DNA from 2 places in the Mesorhizobium sp. M1312 genome. Region 2 is predicted to be linked to the other one. Evidence: predicted binding sites of a transcription regulator. Region 2 holds the regulator's gene; the other holds the start of a gene.
What was found. Region 2 encodes LexA, which represses DNA repair genes until DNA is damaged. Its sites were predicted from a motif close to TGTTCNNNNTGTGTTCNG; they were not measured.
Positions count from the first base shown of each region.

Region 1: a site for LexA is predicted at 1,914-1,931, ahead of NKH36_RS15335 (helicase-related protein). Genes of this name have one in related genera too.

Region 1 is NZ_JAMYLQ010000011.1:99,532-103,741, reverse strand. Features, by position in the region: gene NKH36_RS15335 (helicase-related protein) at 1-1,750, opposite strand, end outside; gene NKH36_RS15330 (TetR/AcrR family transcriptional regulator) at 2,431-3,189, opposite strand; gene NKH36_RS15325 (FAD-dependent oxidoreductase) at 3,148-4,210, shown strand, end outside.
Region 2 is NZ_JAMYLQ010000004.1:15,086-19,295, forward strand. Features, by position in the region: gene NKH36_RS07035 (ComEC/Rec2 family competence protein) at 1-2,102, shown strand, start outside; gene lexA (transcriptional repressor LexA) at 2,096-2,833, opposite strand; gene NKH36_RS07045 (molybdopterin molybdotransferase MoeA) at 2,938-4,143, opposite strand; gene moaC (cyclic pyranopterin monophosphate synthase MoaC) at 4,143-4,210, opposite strand, start outside.

The DNA of each region.
Region 1 (4,210 bases), on a different contig from region 2:
CGTCGCCTGCGACCAGCGTGCCGATCGGCGCGCCGATCCAGCGCAGCGTGCCATCGGAGCCGAGCGCGATGTCGCCATTGGCCGAGGCGCCGAAGCGTTCGGCCCGCGCCTCAAATTCGGCTGCAAGCGCCTTCTGGGCTGCTGTGCGCACCGCCTTGGCGTCCTCGCCGCCGGCGCTCTGGTCGGCGGTGAAGCGGAACCCCTGCAACTCGCCGACATGATGGCCTTCGACGAGGACGGTTCCGGTTGGACTGATTTCGGCTTCAGGCATGGTATTTTCTCTAAGGCGCCGCATGAGGACGGAAGTCCTGCGGTCTACGAAGCGTTTCGTCAACCGCTCATGCAGCGCATCCGACAATCTGTCTTCGATTTCGCGCGTCTTTTCCTGCCAGTGTGCCTGATCGGCCAGCCAGCCGGGCCGGTTGGAAACGAAAGTCCATGTGCGGATCTGGGCGATCCGGTGCGACAGCGTGTCGATGTCGCCCTCGGTGGCGTCGGCACGGCGGACCTGCTCGGCCATGTAATTCTCGTCGACATGGCCATACCTGGCAAGGTCCATATAGATCGAGGCGATCAGGTCGGCATGCTGGGCCGGTGCGATCTTCCTGTAGTCGGGAAGGGCGCAGGCCTCCCACAACAGCGCCACGCGCCTGGCGTCGGTGGCAAGCGCCCGAATGTCCTCGTCGCGGGACAAATGCTCGAGCGCCTGGGCATCCACCGCCGGCAGCGCGCGCGTCAGGCCTTCAACCGGCGCGTTGGTCTCGATCGAGCGCTTCAGCGCGTCGAGGTTGGCGAAATCGAAACGCGCGGTGCGCCATTGCAGCACCTTCACCGGGTCGAAATCATGCGCTTCGATCTTCTTGACCAGTTCCTCGTCCAACGGATCGACCTGGCCGGTGACGCCGAAGGTTCCGTCGCGCAAATGCCGGCCGGCGCGGCCGGCGATCTGGCCGAGCTCGGCCGCCGTCAGATTGCGGTACTGGTAGCCGTCGAACTTGCGGTTCTGGGCGAAGGCGACATGATCGAGATCGAGGTTGAGGCCCATACCGATCGCATCGGTGGCGATCAGATAGTCGACATCACCCGATTGGAACAGCGCCACCTGCGCGTTGCGGGTGCGGGGCGATAGCGCGCCGAGCACAACGGCCGCACCGCCCTGCTGGCGGCGGATCAGTTCGGCGATGGCATAGACCTCATCGGCGGAAAAGGCGACGATCGCCGTGCGTCGCGGCAGGCGGGTGAGCTTCTTCGAGCCGGCATAGGCGAGATGCGACAGCCGTGGCCGCGTCACCACCGACACGCCCTTCAGCAGCCGCTGGAGGATGCCGTGCATGGTGGCTGCGCCGAGCAGCAGTGTCTCCTGGCGGCCGCGCAGATGCAGGATGCGGTCGGTGAAGATGTGGCCGCGCTCGAGATCGCCGGCCAGCTGGACCTCGTCGATAGCAACGAAGGCGGCGTCGGTCTCGCGCGGCATGGCTTCCACGGTGCAGACCGAATATCTGGCGCCGTCGGGCTGGATCTTCTCCTCGCCGGTAATGAGCGCCACCTTGTGAGCACCGACCTTCTCGCAGACGCGTGAATAAACCTCGCGGGCGAGCAGCCTGAGCGGCAGGCCGATAATGCCGCTTTCATGCGCCACCATGCGCTCGATGGCGAGATGGGTCTTACCGGTGTTGGTCGGCCCGAGCACGGCAGTCACGTCGCGGCCCGACAGGATCAGCGGTTCAGTGTGTTTCGGCTGGATGTTCATCGACCTGGAAATAAGGCTCTCCGCCTCGCGTTGTCGGGAGCGCCCCGTGGCGGCGCGTGACAAGCGACACATAGGGATTTCGGGCGCGAAGCGAAAGCGGAATGTTCCGACGGCAGCTCGAAGGCTCTCGTCTGGCGTTGTCAACCGGTCCTGATTTAACAGTTGGAACGAGTCTGGAACAAATCAGCTACGAATCGCTGACTCGTGCTGATTCAGGTTTTGTTCACGGCTACATCTGGGTTTTTCACCAGCAAGTCTCACCACATGCTGAATCGCCGAACTGGCCCGATTCATGCAGGGCGGACGCGTCGTTAACATCTGCCGATGAACGATCGGCGCATGCCGGCAGGCGTCACCTAACCTTCTGAAATTATTGATCTTTCCTAACGTGCCTTAACGGTTTGAGGGATGTTTCGACCTTTGTCGTTAACCTTCCGGTCAAAACCGGAACGAAACGGCGACGAATCGGCGCTGGCGGATATTTCCCGTTTTGTTCACCCCAATATGTTGTGTCGTGAACAGGTTTTCCACCGAGAATCCACAGGTGGGGAACAGGGTTTTGCACAGGCTGCGCGGCTGCCGTTAACCTTTGCGTGCCGCTTCGGCACAGATCGGCGCCACGTCCATCGGTCGACGCAGTCGCTACACGAGGACCAGACCGAAAATGCTGAACGGCTGGTTCAAGGCGCGTCCTCGCCCGCGGCATAGCGCTGCAAAGTAGGGCCGACGGTCCGGATGATCTCGTCGTGGGACAGGGCGACGACGGGCGGAAGCCGCAGCAGGTATCGGCACATCGCCAGACCCAGCAACTGGCTCGAAACGAGCCCGGCACGTCGACCCGCATCGGCGGGGTCAGCGACCGCCGCAACCACCGGCCTCACCTGGTTGGCAAACACGTCACGTAACTTTTCGGCGGCGAATTCGTTCGACGTCGCCGAACGCAGCAGAATTGCCATGCCAGGACCGCTGGCCGGGCCTTCCCAGATTTCGAGAAAACGCCTGATCAGCGTTTCGCCGATGGTGTTTCGGTCGATCACCCGCAGTGCCGGCAATTGCAGATCGACGACCGCCGCCCGGGCGAACAGCTCGTCCTTGCTGCGGAAATAGCGGATCACCATGGCCGGATCGATCGAGGCATGCGCTGCGACGTCGCGGATGGAGGCGCCGTCATAGCCGTGCTCGGCGAACAGGAGCCTCGCGGCCTCGAGGATTTGGGCGCGCGTGCGGTCCGATTTGCTGGGTTTCTTCGGCTGATTCTCGGTCATGAAATTCATATGCCAACGGCCGTTGACAAAAGCAATGGGTGCGGCTAAAAAGTCAACAATCGTTGACAAATGGAGAGAAAAATGTTGCCCGATACAACGGAAGTCCTGATCATCGGCGCCGGCCCGACCGGCATGGCGCTGTCCATCGTGCTGCACCAGGCCGGTGTCGATCACGTTCTGATCGACAGGTTGGCGCAGGGCCTTCAGACCTCGCGGGCTGGCGTCATCCACGCGCAGACGCTGGAAACGCTGGAGCCTCTCGGCGTTACGCAGCGGCTGAGCGAACTTGCCCTGAAGCTTCAGGATTTCGCCCTCCGCGACCGCAATCGGGCGCTGCTCAAGCTCGATTTCAGCAAGCTTCCATCGAGGCATCCTTATCTGATGATGCTGCCTCAGAACCTGACCGAGCAGGTGTTCGCCGAACGGATCGCGGCCCTGGGCGGCGTGATTCACCGCACGGTCGAGGCCAAAGCGGTCGTTCAGGACGTTGACGGAGCGCGCGTGACGGTGGTCGAGAACGGCCGCGAGAGACTGATATCGGCACGCTATGTCGTTGGTGCCGACGGCATGCAAAGCCTGGTGCGCAGGTCGACCGGCATCGAGTTCGATGGCGCGGCCTATGACGCTTCGTTCGTACTCGCCGATGTTCGTCTCGACTGGCCGGTTGGGCCGACGGAAGTGTCGCTGTTCTTTGCACCGGCCGGGCTGGTGGTGGTGGCGCCGCTTCCGGACGGATCGTACCGGGTCGTCGCAACAATGGATGACGCACCGGAAAAGCCCGAGATCGCCGATATCCAGGCGCTGCTCGACAGCCGTGGACCGACCAAAGAAAGGACGCGGGTGCTCGAGCTGTCGTGGAGCTCGCGTTTTCGCGTGCATCACCGCCTGGTCCGCTCGTACCGCAAGGACCGATTGTTCCTCATGGGTGATGCCGCTCACGTGCACAGCCCGGCGGGAGGGCAAGGCATGAACACCGGCATCATCGATGCGGTCGTGCTTGGTCAGTTGCTTGGCGACGTGGTGAACGGCGTGCGCCTGGAAGCGGAGCTCGACCTCTACGAAACGCTGCGGCGCCCGGCGGCCCAAGAGGTGCTTGAACTGGCGGGCACGATGACAAACATGGCGCTTATCCGCAGTCCGGTGAAGCGGTTCGCCCGCAATCTCGTGCTTTCGGTGCTGAACCTCAACCCATTCT
Region 2 (4,210 bases):
TTCCGCAGCCCATTGCCGTCGTGGTCCTCACGGCATTGTGTGCGGCGGTGACGCGCTCATGGCGCAAAACGCATTTGTGCTTCATGGCAGCGTTGCTGTGCGCACTCGGTGTTCTCGCCGCCAAGGTTGAAACCTGGCGCGTGGGAACGCAGATGCTCGGTTCGGAAATCCAGACCCAGCTCACCGGCCGTGTCGTTAGGCTCGACCAGATGGCGAACGGCCGGATCAGGCTGACCATCGACGTGATGTCGACCGCCCGGCCGACACTGCGTTATGCGCCGAAAGGTGTCAGGGTTTCGGCACGCAAAATTCCCGCTGAGATGACCGCAGGCTCGGTCGCAACCGGCTATGTGAGGCTTCTGCCTCCGACTGGCCCGGTTAGGCCGGACAGTTATGACTTCTCCTTCGACAGCTATTTCGCCGGTATCGGTGCCAGTGGCTTTTTCCTCGGCAATCCGAAGATCGTCGTTTCCGAAGATGCACCGTTCGCCGCGCGCCTTTCTTCCTCGATCGAAAAGGCGCGCGAAACCATCGCCGACCATATCAGGGACAGCATCGGTGGCGCCGAGGGGGAGATTGCCGCCGCGCTGATCGTCGCCGTGCGTGCCGGCATTCCCGAAGAGATAAACGAATCGATGCGGCGCACCGGCATCTACCACATCATCTCCATTTCCGGCCTGCACATGGCGCTTGTCGCCGGCGCCATCATGGGATTGCTACGCGGCGCACTTGCGCTGTTTCCCGATTTTTCGTCGCGCCGGCCGGTCAAAAAATATGCGGCTGCCGCCGCACTCGTTTCCATCGCTGCCTATCTCATTTTTTCCGGTATCGTGGTCGCGGCTGAGCGCAGCTTCATCATGCTGGCGGTAATGCTTGTCGCCGTGCTGTTCGACCGGGCGGCACTCACCATGCGCAATCTGACGATTTCAGCCATCGCGGTCATCGTCGTGTCGCCGCACGAGGTGGTCGGCCCAAGCTTCCAGATGTCCTTCGCCGCGACCGCTGCTCTCGTGGGCGCCTATGCCGGCTGGTCCGACTATTGTGCCGACAAGGCCACGGCGCCGCTACAGCGACGGTCACCGGTCGCTTTCGTCACGCGGAAACTCGCCGCTGGGACAGGTACCATCGCAATGACCTCCATCATTGCCGGCAGCGCCACCGCGCTCTTTGCCATCTGGCACTTCCAGCGCGTCTCGCCGCTTAGCCTGTTCGCCAATCTGGCCGTCATGCCGATCGTCACGGTCGTCATGTTCCTGGCCGTCGTCAGCGCCTTGGCAATGCCTTTCGGCTTGGATGGGCCTTTCCTCTACATGATGGGCAAAGGGCTGACAGCCATGATTGCAATATCGGGATGGATCTCCGAGCGGTCGCCGATCGATGCAGTCGGACTGATTTCGTTGCAGTCGGTTCTGCTGGTGACGGTCGCCCTGGTCATCGCCACGATGGCGACGACATGGTTGCGGCTTGCGGCACTTCCCTTTGCGCTCGCCGGCCTGCTGACGATTTCCGAGACACGCACCCCCGACGTGCTGATTTCGGAAGATGCGCATCTGGTGGCGCTGCCGATTGGCGGCGGCGAACTTGCCGTCAACCGGGTGCGTTCGAACGAATTCATCACCGACAACTGGAAACATGCGCTGGTTTCAGCGACCATTGTCGAGCCCGAGACATTCGAAAAAGGAGACGTGCGGTTCGACCTCGCCGATCCGGCCGACCTGCCGCCGGGAGCGCCCTTCTACTGCACTGCCGGCCTGTGCCTCGCCCGGCATCCGTCCGGCGCGATCATCGCGCTCGCCGACAACCGTAAAACCGCGCGGCCAGCCTGTGCCTTTGCGGATCTGATCGTCATCGATGATGCCACAGCCTATTACAATCCCTGCCGCAATCCGCTGGTTCTTGTCGTCACCAAACGGCAGCTCGCTCGCATGGGCAGTGCCGCCGTCTTCTTCGATCCGCTATCGGCGACGACGCGCGCAGAAATCCGTTTTGCCGTCAGACAGCCCTATAGGCCCTGGCACGAGCAGCGAAGATTTTCGCGCGAGGCGAGGGGCCTGCCGCCGTACCGCAAGGCCGAGAAGCCCAAAAAGGCCACCACTCAGTAACGCCGGATTAGTCCGACGAGCTTGCCTTGCACCTTGACCCGGTCCGGCCCGAAGATGCGCGTCTCGTAGGCCGGATTGGCGGCTTCCAGTGCGATCGAGGCGCCCTTGCGGCGGAACCGCTTCAGCGTCGCTTCCTCCTCGTCGACCAAGGCGACGATGATCTCGCCAGGCTGGGCGGTGTCGGCGTTGCGGATTATGACCGTGTCGCCGTCGAAAATGCCGGCCTCGATCATCGAATCACCCTTGACCTCCAGCGCGTAGTGCGTGCCGCCGGTGATCATATCCGGTGGTACCGAGATCGAATGCGTCTGGTGCTGGATCGCGTCGATCGGCACACCGGCAGCGATGCGGCCCATCACCGGGATGGAGACGGTGGCAACGACGTCGTCGTCATTGCCGGCCGCGGGCATGCGCGAAGGCGCCGGCTTGATCTGTCGTCCGAGGCTGCCCTGCCCAAGGCTGCCCTGAATGACGCTCGGCGAGAATTTGCGCGCCGCATTGAGGCCGGGCGCGATCGAATCGGGCAGGCGCAGCACCTCCAGCGCACGGGCGCGGTTGGGCAGGCGGCGAATGAAGCCGCGCTCCTCCAGCGCCGTGATCAGCCGATGGATTCCCGACTTGGAGGCGAGGTCGAGCGCTTCCTTCATCTCGTCGAACGAGGGCGGAATGCCGCTTTCCTTCAGCCGCTCGTGGATGAACATCAGCAGTTCGTGTTGTTTGCGTGTCAGCATCGCGACCCCCAACAGAATCAGAAAAACAAACCCAGAACAAACACTATCTGTTCCAGTTGTGTTCCGCAACCGTTTAAAGTTTAATGAAAGTGTTGACGTTTTGTTCAGCGTAGCATCAGCACGCTGCAGGCGACGCCCGTCGCGGCTGGGGGAGCGAATGGCTCGCGCACGATCAGCCCGTTGGCGTCGGCCAGCATTTTGAGCATCGACGAATCCTGGATGCCGAACGGGGTCGCCAGCAGCGTGCCGGCTTCTTCGCTCACCACGGCGCGTACATAGTCCTGCCTGAGATCGTTGGCCGGCATGGCGGCGCCGAGCCGCGCCTGACGCAGGTCCTGCCGAAAAGCGCGGCCGCCGAGCCGCGCAAGCAGCGGCTTCAGAAAGAGCTGCGTGCAGACCAGGCTCGCCACCGGATTGCCGGGCAGGCCGATGCAGCGGATGTCGCCGAGCCGCCCGAACATCAGCGGCTTGCCGGGCCGCATGGCGATTTTCCAGAAATCGAGCGTCATGCCTTCGCCGGTCAGCACGTCATGGACCAGGTCATGGTCGCCGACCGAGGCGCCGCCCAGCGTGACGATGACGTCGGCGCCTGCATCGACCGCTTTTTTCACCAGCGCGGCGATCGCCTCCTTCCGGTCGGGGGCGATGCCGAGATCGAGCGCGCTGGCGCCGACCGAGCGGGCCGCGGCGGCGACGCCATAAGCATTGGACGAGATGATCTGGTCGGGGCCAAGATCGCTGCCCGGCGGCAGCAATTCGTCGCCGGTGGCGATGATTGCGACCAGCGGCCGTTTCACCACGCTGACCTGCGGATGGTTGGCCGACGCCGCCAGCGACAATGCCGCCGGATCAAGCAGGCGGCCTTTCTCCAGCAGCACGTCGCTCTTCGAGAAATCGAGCCCGAGGCGGCGGATGTTGCGGCCTTCAACGGTCGACGCGGTCACTTCGATGCTGCCGCCGCCGAGGTCGCGGACATTCTCCTGGATGACGATGGTGTCGGCGCCTGCCGGAAGCGGCGCGCCGGTGAAGATGCGGACGGCCTGCGCCGGGCCGACTGTTCCGGCAAAGCCGCGTCCGGCCGGCGCTATGCCGATCACCGAAAGTCTTGCGGGCACGGACGCGACATCCTTGGCCCGCGCGGCAAAGCCGTCCATGGCGGACGCGTTGAACGGCGGCTGGGTGCGAAGTGCTATGAGCGGCTCCGCCAGCACGCGGTCGGCGGCGTCCATCAGGGCGACGCTTTCAGCTTGCGAGGGCGCAGCATCTTCAAGCAGACGCTCGAGCGCCTCGGCGACCGGAAGCAGTGCCATTATCGGCCTGCCTCTTGGGCGCCTACCTTGTAGTCGCCGGATTTGCCGCCGGTCTTTTCCACCAGCC